Regions from separate parts of the Pontibacter sp. 13R65 genome, predicted to be linked through region 3. Evidence: riboswitches for the same ligand, from Rfam matches in the RefSeq annotation. Region 3 holds a riboswitch; each other region holds the start of a gene.
The links. Region 3 has a riboswitch for S-adenosylmethionine ahead of ACMA1I_RS22300 (O-acetylhomoserine aminocarboxypropyltransferase/cysteine synthase). Riboswitches for the same ligand answer to the same signal wherever they lie in the genome.
Positions count from the first base shown of each region.

Region 1 (4,214 bases), on a different contig from region 3:
TAGTGGGCTGGCTTCTCCGAACATAGTGGAATTTATCTCCTGGTCGTTCTGCATCCGGAACATGCCGCCATTAAAGCGTATCCCACCAGATAAGCTGTTTTTTTCGTTTATATCGTAATCGAAGCCCACCTGTCCGTTCATAAAACCGCCCTGCGGCCTGGTTTTGCCGCTGAACTGGAAAATGTCGTTGCCACCGTTGGAGAGACGCGTTAGCCTGATATCGCCTTTGTTGTAAAACAGGTTGGAGCCGATGGTGCTGTTAATGCCCAATTTGCCCTGGCGTATGTTCAGGCTGGCGTTGCCGTTGCTGGAGCGTGTGCCTCCACTCAGCGCCACAGAGCCATTTACGCCCTGCATGTTGCTGTCTTTTTTGGTGATGATGTTGATGATACCGGCAGAACCTTCGGCATCGTATTTGGCCGATGGGCTGGTAATAACCTCCACCGATTTTATCATGTTGGCCGGAATCTGCTTCAGGGCATCGGCAATGCTGCCAGCCATAATAGAAGAAGGCTTGTTGTTGATGAGCACACGAATATTGGAGCTGCCCCGCAGCATCACGTTTCCGTCTGTGTCTACAGATAAGCCCGGCACTTTCTGCATGACGTCGGCTGCGCTGCCACCAGCATTAGTCGCATCTTTTTCGGCATTGTAAACGGTGCGGTCAATTTTCTCCTCCACCAGGTTTTTCTCGCCGGTTACCACCACCTCGCTCAGATTTTGTGAGTTGGTGGTGAGGGAGATGCTGCCCAGGTTCAAATCGGCATTGTCGGCAGCAACAGTTACTTCGTTTATAACCAGTTGCAGATAACCGATAAAGCTCACGTTGAGCTTGTATTTGCCTGCCGCTACCTTGTCTATGGTAAAGCGGCCTTTGTCGTCGGCCATGGTGCCGTTAACGGGTTGATCGGTGCGCAGGTCAATCAGGGCCACTGTTGCAAATTCAACCGGTTTTTTGGTAGCAGCATCGAGCACAACGCCGCTAATTTTGGCATTGCCTTTAGGAGTAGAAAGAGCGGCCTGTTGTTGTGGCGCGGACTGAGAAGCGCCTGGCCCTTGTGCCAGGGCAGGGAAGGTGGTTAAGCCCAACAGCAGGTAAAGTAAGCTTTTTTTCATGTTTTATTTTGTACTAGTGATAGCCGGAAGCTGGTTTTAGTGCTTCACTCTACAAAGAAAAGCTAAACTTTAAACCTGCGGAAACAGAATAGACCAACAGCACCTATTCTTATATAGAAAGGCTGTAAAAATCTATCAGCAGGAATATTTAATGTGCTAATGGTTTAATGGGTTAATGTGCTTGTGGGGCAAGTGGACCCTTGGCAAAATTCCGACAGAAATCCTTCTGGAGGGCATTTTCATTTAAATAATTGCTCTTCCTCCCGGCAAATCTTACTGAATGTACTTAGAAGGTATGAAAATAATAATCTTCTTGTCAAATGTTATTCCTCCCGCTACTGCCTTTGCCAAGCGCACAAATTCCAGTCATTGGCTTGAGCCGCCTCGTGAGATCCGGTGCCGCCAAGGCGGCAGCCCGCTTGCGGGGCAGGAGGGAACGCAGCGGCGATGGCCAATGACGAGGCCCCGCGGCCGTGAGCGCTCAGAGCAGTTCTTTGCAACAAGATAGTTTAAGGGCACCGGATCAGCAGTTGCTAAGACAGGTGGAAAAGTATTAGATAGTCTAAAATCTCTCTGGAATGGCAATTTCATTAGAAGAATTACTGCTCATTCTCCATTTATTCTATAGACAAAATCTTACTCCAGCGTGCGTATGGTGTTATTTTGAGCTAACTTGCTAAGCACCTGATAAGTAATTTTTCAAAATAAATGATGTAAACTTACCTAATTGCTAAATAATTTTTAACTTTGTAGCAAATTCTATTCTCCAGGTGAGGAATTTATAGAAGAAGAGGCGAGAGAACAGGCTCTTAGACCCTCTGGCAACCATCCCGTTGGAAAGGTGCCAAATCCTGCCCAACTGTTATGGGGAAATATAAATTATTAAAATGAAAGACATCAACCAACGTTTTCCTTTTGCTGAAGAGCCTCTTTTCTCTTCCCGTTCCATAGCCTGCTGTTCGCCAAAAACAAGTTGTTGTTGCTGCTGTGCCGCTTATAACCATTGGCAAACTAATCACTAAACCGCTTTTTCTTGAACTGAACAGGGCATTCCTGTCGTTAAGAGTTACCCTTACAGCTTCCGGGCTGCTTTTGCAGAAAAATGGGAGGGTTTATGCTCAAAAGCAGCACCTCGACCTACATGGCGAGCTGTTCTGCGTAATAAGAGAGGCAAATGTTTTCAGAGAAACATTTTTTGATTTATAAATAATTGAAGTTCACCCTGGCGCGGTGACTTTGCTTTAATAATAGTTGTAGTAGAGAGATATCTTATAATATGCTAAGTTTCAGATCAGAACTGGAAAACCCTATTGTTGAAAAAGACATTATCGATCTTGAAAAGAAGATCAGGCTTTTTCGCGAAGGTAAATTAAACGAAGAAAAATTCCGTAGCCTGCGCCTTGCGCGTGGTGTGTATGGGCAGCGGCAGGTAGGTGTGCAGATGGTACGGATTAAGTTACCATTTGGCAGACTTACCACACAGCAGTTGCTCCGCATCGCTTCCATCTCCGATGAGTATTCTACCGGGAACCTGCACCTGACCACGCGTCAGGATATCCAGATACATTACGTGAGTCTGGATCGCACTCCAGAACTTTGGGCAAAACTGGAGGAAGATGATATTACGCTGCGCGAAGCCTGCGGTAATACGGTGCGTAACGTAACTGCTTCGCCAGAGGCTGGCATCGATCCGGAAGAGCCGTTTGATGTGGCTCCTTATGCCGATGCTACTTTCCGTTACCTGCTGCGTAACCCAATTTGTCAGGAAATGGGACGTAAGTTCAAGATGTCTTTCTCTTCCAGCGACAAAGACACAGCCTTTGCTTACATACACGATTTGGGCTTTATCCCGAAGGTGCAGGTAATAGATGGCCAGGAAGTGCGTGGCTTTAAAGTGCTCATTGGTGGTGGCCTGGGCGCTCAGCCGGTGCTGGCACAGGTAGCTTACGAGTTCCTGCCTGAGAATCGTATTATTCCATTTATAGAAGGAGTTCTGCGTATATTCGACCGCTATGGCGAGCGCAATAACCGCAACAAGGCCCGTTTTAAATACCTTCAGAACAAGATTGGCATGGAAGAGGTGATGCGCCTTGTAAAAGAGGAAGCAAAGGCCCTGAAAGTGCACGAGTTCGATATTCCGAACAGAGAAGGCCTGAACCCTGCCTTGCCTGCTCCAAAACCACTGCCTGAGTTCCTGATAGAAAATACAGATAAGTATAAACTGTGGCTACGCACCAACACTTTTCAGCAGAAGCAGGAAGGCTATTTTGGAGTGTATATGAAAGTGCCGATCGGCGACATCAGTTCCGACACTGCTCGTAAACTGGTGCCTTTGATCCGCGATTATGCCGCCGATGAACTGCGCGTAACCCAAGGGCAGAACCTACTACTCAAGTTCGTGCGCGAAGAGGCACTACCTTATTTTTTTACCAAGCTCGATGAGCTGGGTCTGGCAGAACCAGGCTTTGATACCGTAGCAGACATTACCACCTGCCCTGGCACCGATACCTGTAACCTGGGCATATCCAACAGTACGCACATTACCAAGGTGCTGGAAGACGTAATTATCCAAGAGTACCCAGAGCTGCTGTTCAACACCGACCTGAAAATAAAAATTAGTGGCTGCATGAACTCTTGCGGTCAGCACGGCCTGGCCGGGCTTGGTTTCCATGGCTCTTCTATTAAGAGTGGTAAGAGCGTGGTGCCTGCTCTGCAAGTAATGATTGGTGGTGGCACACTGGGCGATGGCGAAGGTCGTATTGCACAACGAATTATTAAGGTGCCAAGCAAAAAGGGGCCGGATGTGCTGCGTTACGTAATCGAAGATTACCGCGCCCTGAAACTGGAGAATGAAAAATTCCATGATTTCTTTGAGCGCCAGGGTAAAGACCATTTCTATCAGCTGCTGAAGCCGCTTGCAGACATGACCAAACTGACCTCCGATGATTTCGTGGATTGGGGGCACCAGGAACAGTACCAGCCTGCCATTGGTGTAGGTGAGTGTGCCGGTGTTATGATCGACCTGGTAGCTACTTTGCTGTACGAATCTGAAGAAAAGCTGCAGTGGGCAGTAGAGGCCTTCGAAGAAAAACGATTTG
Region 1 is NZ_JBLIQL010000033.1:24,950-29,163, reverse strand. Features, by position in the region: gene ACMA1I_RS21975 (TonB-dependent receptor domain-containing protein) at 1-1,116, opposite strand, end outside; gene ACMA1I_RS21970 (hypothetical protein) at 1,412-1,624, shown strand; SAM riboswitch class I at 1,893-1,997, shown strand; gene ACMA1I_RS21965 (HEPN domain-containing protein) at 2,393-4,214, shown strand, end outside.
Region 1: another riboswitch for S-adenosylmethionine. It lies ahead of ACMA1I_RS21965 (HEPN domain-containing protein); the one in region 3 lies ahead of ACMA1I_RS22300 (O-acetylhomoserine aminocarboxypropyltransferase/cysteine synthase).

Region 2 (4,214 bases), on a different contig from region 3:
GACCACAGCTGCTCCGTATTGGCGCACTTTGCGGGCCAGCCTACGGAAGCTGTCTTCGCCCTCTTTTAAGCTGATGGAGTTTACAATGGATTTGCCTTGCACACACTTCAAACCAGCCTCTATCACACTCCACTTAGAGGAGTCGATCATGATAGGTAGCTTGGAAATGTCTGGTTCGGAGGCGATGAGGTTGAGGAAGTTGGTCATGGCCTGCTCTGAGTCGAGCATGCCTTCGTCCATGTTCACATCTATAATCTGCGCTCCGCCCTCTACCTGCTGGCGGGCAACGGTCAGGGCATCTTCGAATTTGCCTTCTACAATTAAGCGGGCAAATTTGCGAGAGCCGGTTACGTTAGTGCGCTCGCCTACGTTTACGAACAGCAACTCCGGGGTAATGGTAAGTGGCTCCAAGCCGCTGTAGCGTGGCAGTGGCTCAATAACAGAAGGTTTGCGCGGGGTATGTTTGGCAGCCAGTTCGGCTATACGTTTGATGTGCGATGGCGTAGTGCCACAACAACCACCCAAAATGTTTACTAGCCCCTCCTGTAGGTACTCCTCCACAATAGCGCCCATTTCATCAGCGGTTTCGTCGTAGCCTCCGAAGGCATTTGGCAGACCAGCGTTGGGGTAAGCGCTAATGTAAATATCGGAGATACGCGATAGCTCCTGAATGTGCGTCTTGAGCTGGCGTGCACCCAGGGCGCAGTTAAAGCCAACGCTCACAATAGGCGCATGCGAGATCGAGTTCCAGAAAGCCTCTACCGTCTGCCCCGATAAGGTGCGGCCGCTGGCATCGGTAATGGTGCCGGACACCATGATCGGCAGTTTCTTGCCACCATCTATCACAAACTGTTCTGCCGCAAACAGCGCTGCCTTACAGTTCAGGGTATCAAAAACGGTTTCAATGAGCAGTACATCGCAGCCACCGTCGGCCAAGCCTTTTACCTGTTCGTAGTAGGCCTCTACCAATTGGTCGAAGGTGATGGCGCGGTAGCCGGGGTTGTTTACATCCGGAGAGAGAGACGCCGTGCGGTTGGTAGGGCCAATGGCTCCTGCTACCAAACGCGGTTTGTCCGGATTCTTAGCTGTTATTTCATCTGCTGCCTCACGTGCAATGCGGGCCGACTCGTAGTTGAGCTCATATACAATGTGCTCGAGGTGGTAATCGGCCATGGCAATGGTAGTGCCACTAAAGGTATTCGTCTCTATGATATCAGCGCCTGCCTCTAAGTAGTCGAGGTGAATTTGCTTAATAACATCGGGGCGGGTAAGCGAAAGCAGGTCGTTATTGCCTTTCAGGTCGCTGGGGTGGTCTTTAAAGCGATCGCCACGGAAGTCCTGCTCCTGTAGCTCATATCGCTGAATCATGGTACCCATGGCGCCATCTAGCACCAGCACGCGCTCCTGCAGCAGTTTATAAATAGGGTGGTCTTTCATGTATTGGTGTCTCTCTTCTCTTAAGTCTACAGCGGTTGTTGCTTATCAAGAAGGACACCTGGAGGTAGGATGCACAGTCTTATCTTCCCTGGCTATGGTTACCAGGAGGGAGTTAGCACCTCGGCATTACCCAGGTTGCTAAGACATCGACGGGCCCTGTCCCTCAGTCTTTCTTGATAAGAACCTGCAAGTTAAGTAGATATTTGCAGGAAATAAAATTTTGCTGTTAACAAATTATGTTCTCTGTTAGCTTTTGTGAGGCCTGTTACGTTTCGCTGTACCAGGTTTGGCAAGATGATGAGGTGAAAAGGGTGTTTGGGAGATGAATTATTCTAATGAAAATGGCCTTCCGGGGGGGGGGGGTAGAAATGCGAGATCTAAGGCTCTTTCCAAGGCTAGGTAAGAGTTAGGAGTTATAGGCTGCTGTTTGGTTAAAAATGCTGCCATTGCACCTGTAATGGGTTCCAACTCTCCTTGCAACTGCTTGATCCGGTGCCCTTATGCTTTCTTATTGCATTGTTGCGGCTCCAAGCGCTCGCGGCCGCGGGGCCTCGTCTTTAGGGATCGCGCTGCTGCATCTTTCCTGCCCTTGCGGGCCGCCGCTCCCGCGGCACCGGGAACCTGCAAAGGCGCTCAACCCAAGAACTGGAAATTTGTGCTAGTAGTTGATGCTCAAGATGCCTGCTTGTGATTAAGAGCTGCAACAGGAGTTATGAATAGGAGGTGATTTTAACCTTTATTCATTTGAAGCTCACCTTTCTCCATCTTCCCATTTTCAAATCTTCTCATCTTTAAGTTTTTAAATCAACCATTTAACAATTCAGCAACTAACAATCAGCAACCACCAATTATTCTAATGAAAATAGCCTTCCGGAGGCAAAATGGCTATTTTTTGCTTAGGGGTAGGTAAGTCGAGCTGGCGCTTTAAAACAGAAAAGGGATGCCGGCTGGCATCCCTTTTCTGTAGTTGTTGACTGCCGAAGCAGTTTATACTAAGCCTCAGCTTGTACTTTAGGAAGTACAGAAACGTAAGAACGATCTTTTCTTCCTTTTCTGAACTCAACTACGCCATCTACCAAAGCGAACAAAGTATGGTCTTTGCCAATACCTACGTTCTGGCCTGGGTGGTGCGCAGTGCCTCTTTGTCTTACAATGATGTTACCAGCGATGATATCCTGGCCACCATAAATCTTAACACCAAGTCGTTTAGAATGCGATTCGCGACCGTTGTTAGAACTACCAGCTCCTTTTTTGTGTGCCATTTTCTTTAACTATTTACTTCAGGCTGTTGCCAGACCTGAAAATTTTCAAAACGATTAAATTCTTCTTACTACTTGCTTACCCAATGCTTTCGATCAGGACCTTCGTGAAGTGCTGGCGGTGACCATTCTTCTTTCTGTATCCTTTTCTTCTCTTCTTTTTGAAAACGATAATTTTATCGCCTTTCACATCGCCAAGGATTTTGCCGGTTACTTTAACGCCATCTACAAAAGGAGCGCCTAAGGTAATAGTTCCGTTATCATCGGTAAGAAGAACATTGGTGAACTCAACGGCGTCACCATCGTTGCCGGAAAGCTTGCTAGCGTAGATAAACTTGCCGTTTTCTACTTTGGTCTGTTGACCTGCGATTTCTACAATTGCGTACATCAGCTTCAATGTATATTTAAAATTTTAGTCTGCAAAAGTACGGTTCTATTTTTTATTATGCAAACACTTGTGTCTTAATTTGTTTTATAAGCATTTTATACTGTTATGCACACCTGTGTGGATAACGATGTTGAAATCTGTGTGGTAAAAATTGCCGTGGTTTAAAACTTGGTATAATCATCTGAACAATAGGTGTATAGATCTATTTTTAGAGTTTTGAGTTGTCCACAAAATGAAGTTGGTAACCTGTAAAGAGTGGCAGAGGCAGGAATTGGGGGTGCAAATGTAATTTGTATTTTGATGGGGAATGTAACCGTAAAGTTAAGTTTGTGTTGCGCTTTTATATAACTTTTCTTAGCTGCTATGTCTGCCTCATTGTGCTGTTATGGCATTCATGCATGAATATATAAACAATTGTAGATGTTTATATGCCTGTTAATTTGATTGTAAACATCAGATAATGAGTACGTTGTAAAAGTGTGGAGAAATTGAAAAACTTTAGCCCCCGATTTCAAGTTCTATTCCATATATTTGAACTCCTGATATTGAAGGGTAGCGGAAAGAGCCACTACTCGTTCCTTTAAAAATCACTAGCGCCCCGAGGCAAGCCGCCTCATCAGGGTGCCTTAACTATAAAGCTTACGTGTTTATGGAGCCAATACTAAAAGAAAACCCAAACCGCTTCGTCTTGTTCCCGATACAGCACGATGCCGTTTGGAAGATGTATAAATTAGCGGAAGCCAGCTTCTGGACAGCAGAGGAGATTGATCTTTCGCAGGATATTAAGGACTGGGAGAACCTGAACGATGGCGAAAGACACTTTATAAGCCACGTACTGGCCTTTTTTGCAGCATCAGACGGAATTGTGAACGAGAACCTGGCTGTTAACTTCATGAATGAGGTGCAGATACCAGAGGCCCGCTGCTTCTACGGTTTCCAGATTATGATGGAGAACATTCACTCGGAGACTTATTCGTTGCTGATCGATACTTATGTAAAAAATCAGAAGGAGAAAGACCACTTATTTAACGCCTTAGAGACGGTGCCGGCAGTTGGTAAAAAAGGCGAGTGGGCGCTGCGCTGGATCGAGAGTGAGAATTTTGCAGAACGCCTGGTTGCTTTTGCGGCTG
Region 2 is NZ_JBLIQL010000043.1:4,198-8,411, forward strand. Features, by position in the region: gene metH (methionine synthase) at 1-1,437, opposite strand, end outside; SAM riboswitch class I at 1,514-1,620, opposite strand; gene rpmA (50S ribosomal protein L27) at 2,430-2,699, opposite strand; gene rplU (50S ribosomal protein L21) at 2,776-3,084, opposite strand; gene ACMA1I_RS23000 (ribonucleoside-diphosphate reductase small subunit) at 3,734-4,214, shown strand, end outside.
Region 2: another riboswitch for S-adenosylmethionine. It lies ahead of metH (methionine synthase); the one in region 3 lies ahead of ACMA1I_RS22300 (O-acetylhomoserine aminocarboxypropyltransferase/cysteine synthase).

Region 3 (4,214 bases):
CGTGCAGCAGTTGATTTGGATCGTAGGAGAAGGCGGATGCTGGCAGGGAGCGTTGTTTGTTTCTGGTTTTTACGCAAATGCTTGCTACTTCCAGACCATACTGCGGGTTAGCCTGAATTATATCATACAAGCCTTGCCCTACACACCCAAATCCAAATATCCCAATTCTTCTCTTATCGTTCCTTATCTTCATATAATAATGCTTCTACAGTTTCGTCTTCGTAAAATTTGTTGATAGAACTGGTAATCTGGTCTGTTTCTACCAGAAAACCATCGTGCCCAAAATCGGACCGGATCAGGGCAAAAGATGATCCGGCTACATGCTCATGTAAAAATTTCTGCTCCTCTACCGGAAACAGCACATCAGTATCTACACCAATAAACAGCGACCTGGCTTTTATCTGGCTCAGCGCTTGTTCGGCGCTGCCCCTTTCACGGGCCACATTGTGCGAATCCATGGCTTTGGAAAGAATCCAGTAGGTGTAAGCATTAAAGCGTTTTGCCAGCTTCTCGCCCTGGTACACCTGGTAAGAGGAGGCGCGGTAGTTGTCGGTAATACTGTTGCCGGGCTCCTGCTGGGTTTTGTCGTAAGAGGCGTAATGGCGATACGATAGCATGGCAATAGAGCGTGCTATTTTCATGCCTTCCAGTCCGGCTGTTTCGGTGTTAGTGGCCCAGGTGGGGTCTAACCGAATGGCCATGCGCTGGCTCTCGTTAAAGGCGATGCCCCAGGCAGAATGACGTGCATTAGAGGCCACATGAATCATACGCTGAAAAACGGATGGGCGCAAAATGGCCCACTCCAGGGCATGTTGCCCGCCCAGGGAGCCGCCTAAAATAGTGTGCACGTGCTCCAGCCCCAACTCCTGCCGCAGCAGCTCGAAAGCAGCTACAATGTCGCGGTTAGTTATAAAAGGGAAGTCATGGAAATAAGGCTTTCCCGTTTCAGGATTAAGCGATAATGGCCCGGTGGAGCCATAGCAGCCGCCAAGCGTATTGGCACATATTATAAACCAGTCAGCAGGGTCATACAATTTACCTTCACCAATAAGACCGCACCACCAGTCGGTAAAATCGGAATTGCCGGTAAGGGCATGGCACACCCATACCACATTGTCGCGCTGTGGGTTCAGCTGGCCATAGGTGGTATAAGCAAGCTCGAAGCCGGGCAAAACGGTGCCCGACTCCAGCCTGAAATCTTGATGGTAATGGTATAGATGGTGCTGTGGCATTCTTATTAGTCTAGTTAGTTACAGGCTCTTCTGCTGTTGCCAGCACTTTTGCAAAAGCCTGCTCAAAATCTGCTTTAATATCCTGAATGTGCTCGATACCGGCAGACACACGCAGCATGGTTGGTTCTACGCCCGCTCCAACTTGTTCTTCGTCAGAAAGCTGCTGGTGCGTGGTAGAGGCCGGATGAATAATCAGTGTTTTGGCATCGCCAACATTGGCCAGGTTGCTTACAAGCTGCAGGCTGTCTACAAATTTCACGGCCTGCTCTTTCGATCCTTTCAGGCGGAAAGAGAAAACTCCTCCGAAACCTCGTTTGAGGTATTTTTTGGCAAGTTCGTGGTAGCTGCTACTCTCCAAGCCTGGATAATTAACCGATTCCACCTGCTCGTGTTGCTCCAGCCACTGCGCCAGTTCCAGTGCATTCTGTACCGTTCTGTCGACACGCAACGACAGTGTTTCGAGGCCCTGCAGCAGCAGGAAAGAGTTGAACGGACTCAAGGCCGGACCAAAATCACGAAGACCCTCTACTCGGGCGCGAATGGCAAAGGCAATGTTTCCAAATGGCCCGTCGGAGCCGAACACTTCCCAGAAATTTAAGCCATGGTACCCTTCTGCCGGCTCAGAGAAAGCTCTGAACTTGCCGTTGCCCCAGTTGTAGTTTCCGCCATCAACAATAACGCCCCCGATGCTGGTTCCGTGGCCGCCGATCCATTTGGTGGCAGACTCCACTACTACATTGGCACCATGCTCCAACGGGCGGAACAGGTAACCTCCTGCCCCAAAGGTATTGTCTACTACAAGCGGCAAGTCGTGCTTGCGGGCAAGTGCGGCGATGGCTTCAAAATCTGGAATGTTAAAGCGTGGGTTGCCTATCGTTTCGAGGTAAATGGCTTTGGTTTTATCATCAATCAGTTTCTCATAGCTCTCTACTTCGTCGTTTTCGGCAAAGCGGGCTTGTATGCCTAAGCGCTTAAACGAAACCTTGAACTGGTTGTAGGTGCCACCATACAGAAATTTAGTGGATACGAAATTATCGCCGGCTTCCAGAATGTTGTTCAGGGCCAGAAACTGCGCCGCCTGACCAGAAGACACGGCCACGGCTGCTACTCCCCCTTCCAGAGCCGCGATGCGTTTTTCGAACACATCGGTGGTAGGGTTCATAATGCGGGTATAGATATTTCCGAACTCCTTCAGGGCAAAGAGGTTGGCGCCATGCTCTGCATTTTTAAAAACGTAGGAGGTTGTTTGGTAAATAGGCACAGCCCTGGAGAGGGTGGTAGGGTCTACTTCCTGGCCAGCGTGCAGCTGTAGGGTTTCGAAGTGTAAGTTATCAGCCATGTATTATGTATCTATTGATTTAAAAGATCAGGAATGAATTTACAAGGTTCTGCAGGTGCGTGTAGTATGTTCAGGAACAGCAGGAGTGTCTGCGGCAGTTAAACTTTATCAAACACGAACGTGGAAAAAATTTAACAACAGCAACAGGTGCCTTGTAGCAGCATTGCTCTTCTGGATGAGAAATGGAAAGCCCTGAACAGATTTTCTGCAGGCGTAAATACAAAATAATACCGTGTTTTCTTGATTCCCTTTTTCATTGCGTTATCAATTTATATTCTTCCGAACTTTTCGGAATCAGGAATTAGCACCTTTACCTTGGCAGTTAGGTTGCTAGAGTTTCACAGAGCCTGTCTCTCCACTCTTCTTTATAAATCAAAATCCTGAAGGGATAATTGACTTGATGTTGCAATATTAAGGGCTGCAACGCGTAAATCCAAAAAAAATATCTCCTTTTTCAGAAATAAGCTTTTTGTCCAGCACCCTTACGCTCACCAAGTTGCAGACCTTTGCTTGCTCTACGGCCTCGTATACCTCTTGCTATAAGGTTGCTTTAGCGCCTGTAACCGCTACAATTTGCTAAGTGAGCCAAGCCCAATTATTATAACAAAAAAGGCCTTCCGGAGAGCTTGGAGGCAAAATGCACTTTAGGCCGACTGGATGCTGAAGCAGCACCGTTTACTCAGAATGACAAGCCTGGGGGCACCTTAGCTAAAAGTGCTCCGGAAAGACTTTTTCATTTTAATAATCAGAAAACCAGGCACTAGAGATCTTTTTTTGGTTGGGGTAAAACTATATGCTCTTATTCCGGTTCTATTTTTGAATTGGCTATTTTCAAGAGTGGTATAAATATCATCCTATCGGGGGTGTTATAAAGAGTAATTATTAATCTTATAATACAACTTATATATATAAAAATATAAAACTAAATATACACCAGCTAGTATAAGATAACCATATAAATCGTGTTGAAACATACGTATCACACCCAGGCAGCACGTTATATTAATACACAATAATTTTCAGACCTATAAAATATACATAACTTTGCCTTTCTACAATCCCGAAAAATTAATGGAGGCTATAAAAGAAACTAACTTCTCCTTTACCGGACAAACTGGGTTTTATAGAGGCAAAGTCCGTGATGTTTATTACTTTAACGACAAGCTGGCTATAATCGCCACCGACCGGATTTCTGCTTTTGATGTGGTACTGCCACGTGCAATCCCTTACAAAGGCCAGGTATTAAACCAGATTGCCAGCCATTTTTTGCAGGCAACAACCGATATTGTTCCGAACTGGGTAATCTCTACCCCGGACCCAAATGTAACAATAGGTCACCACTGCGAACCGTTTAAGGTAGAAATGGTGATTAGAGGTTATTTGGCGGGCCATGCCTGGCGCGAGTACAGGGCCGGCAAGCGACAAGTGTGTGGTGTGCAACTCCCGGATGGCCTGCGTGAAAACGACAAGCTGCCGGAGCCCATTATAACACCTACTACAAAAGCTGACCAGGGCCACGACGAAGACATATCCCGTGAAGATATTTTGAGGTCAGGGCTTGTATCTGAGCAGGATTATCTTAATTTAGAACTTTACACCAGAAAATTATTTGCCCGTGGTACCGAGTTGGCTGCCAAGCAAGG
Region 3 is NZ_JBLIQL010000036.1:24,607-28,820, forward strand. Features, by position in the region: gene ACMA1I_RS22290 (homoserine dehydrogenase) at 1-193, opposite strand, end outside; gene metX (homoserine O-acetyltransferase MetX) at 174-1,232, opposite strand; gene ACMA1I_RS22300 (O-acetylhomoserine aminocarboxypropyltransferase/cysteine synthase) at 1,243-2,571, opposite strand; SAM riboswitch class I at 2,838-2,945, opposite strand; gene ACMA1I_RS22305 (phosphoribosylaminoimidazolesuccinocarboxamide synthase) at 3,643-4,214, shown strand, end outside.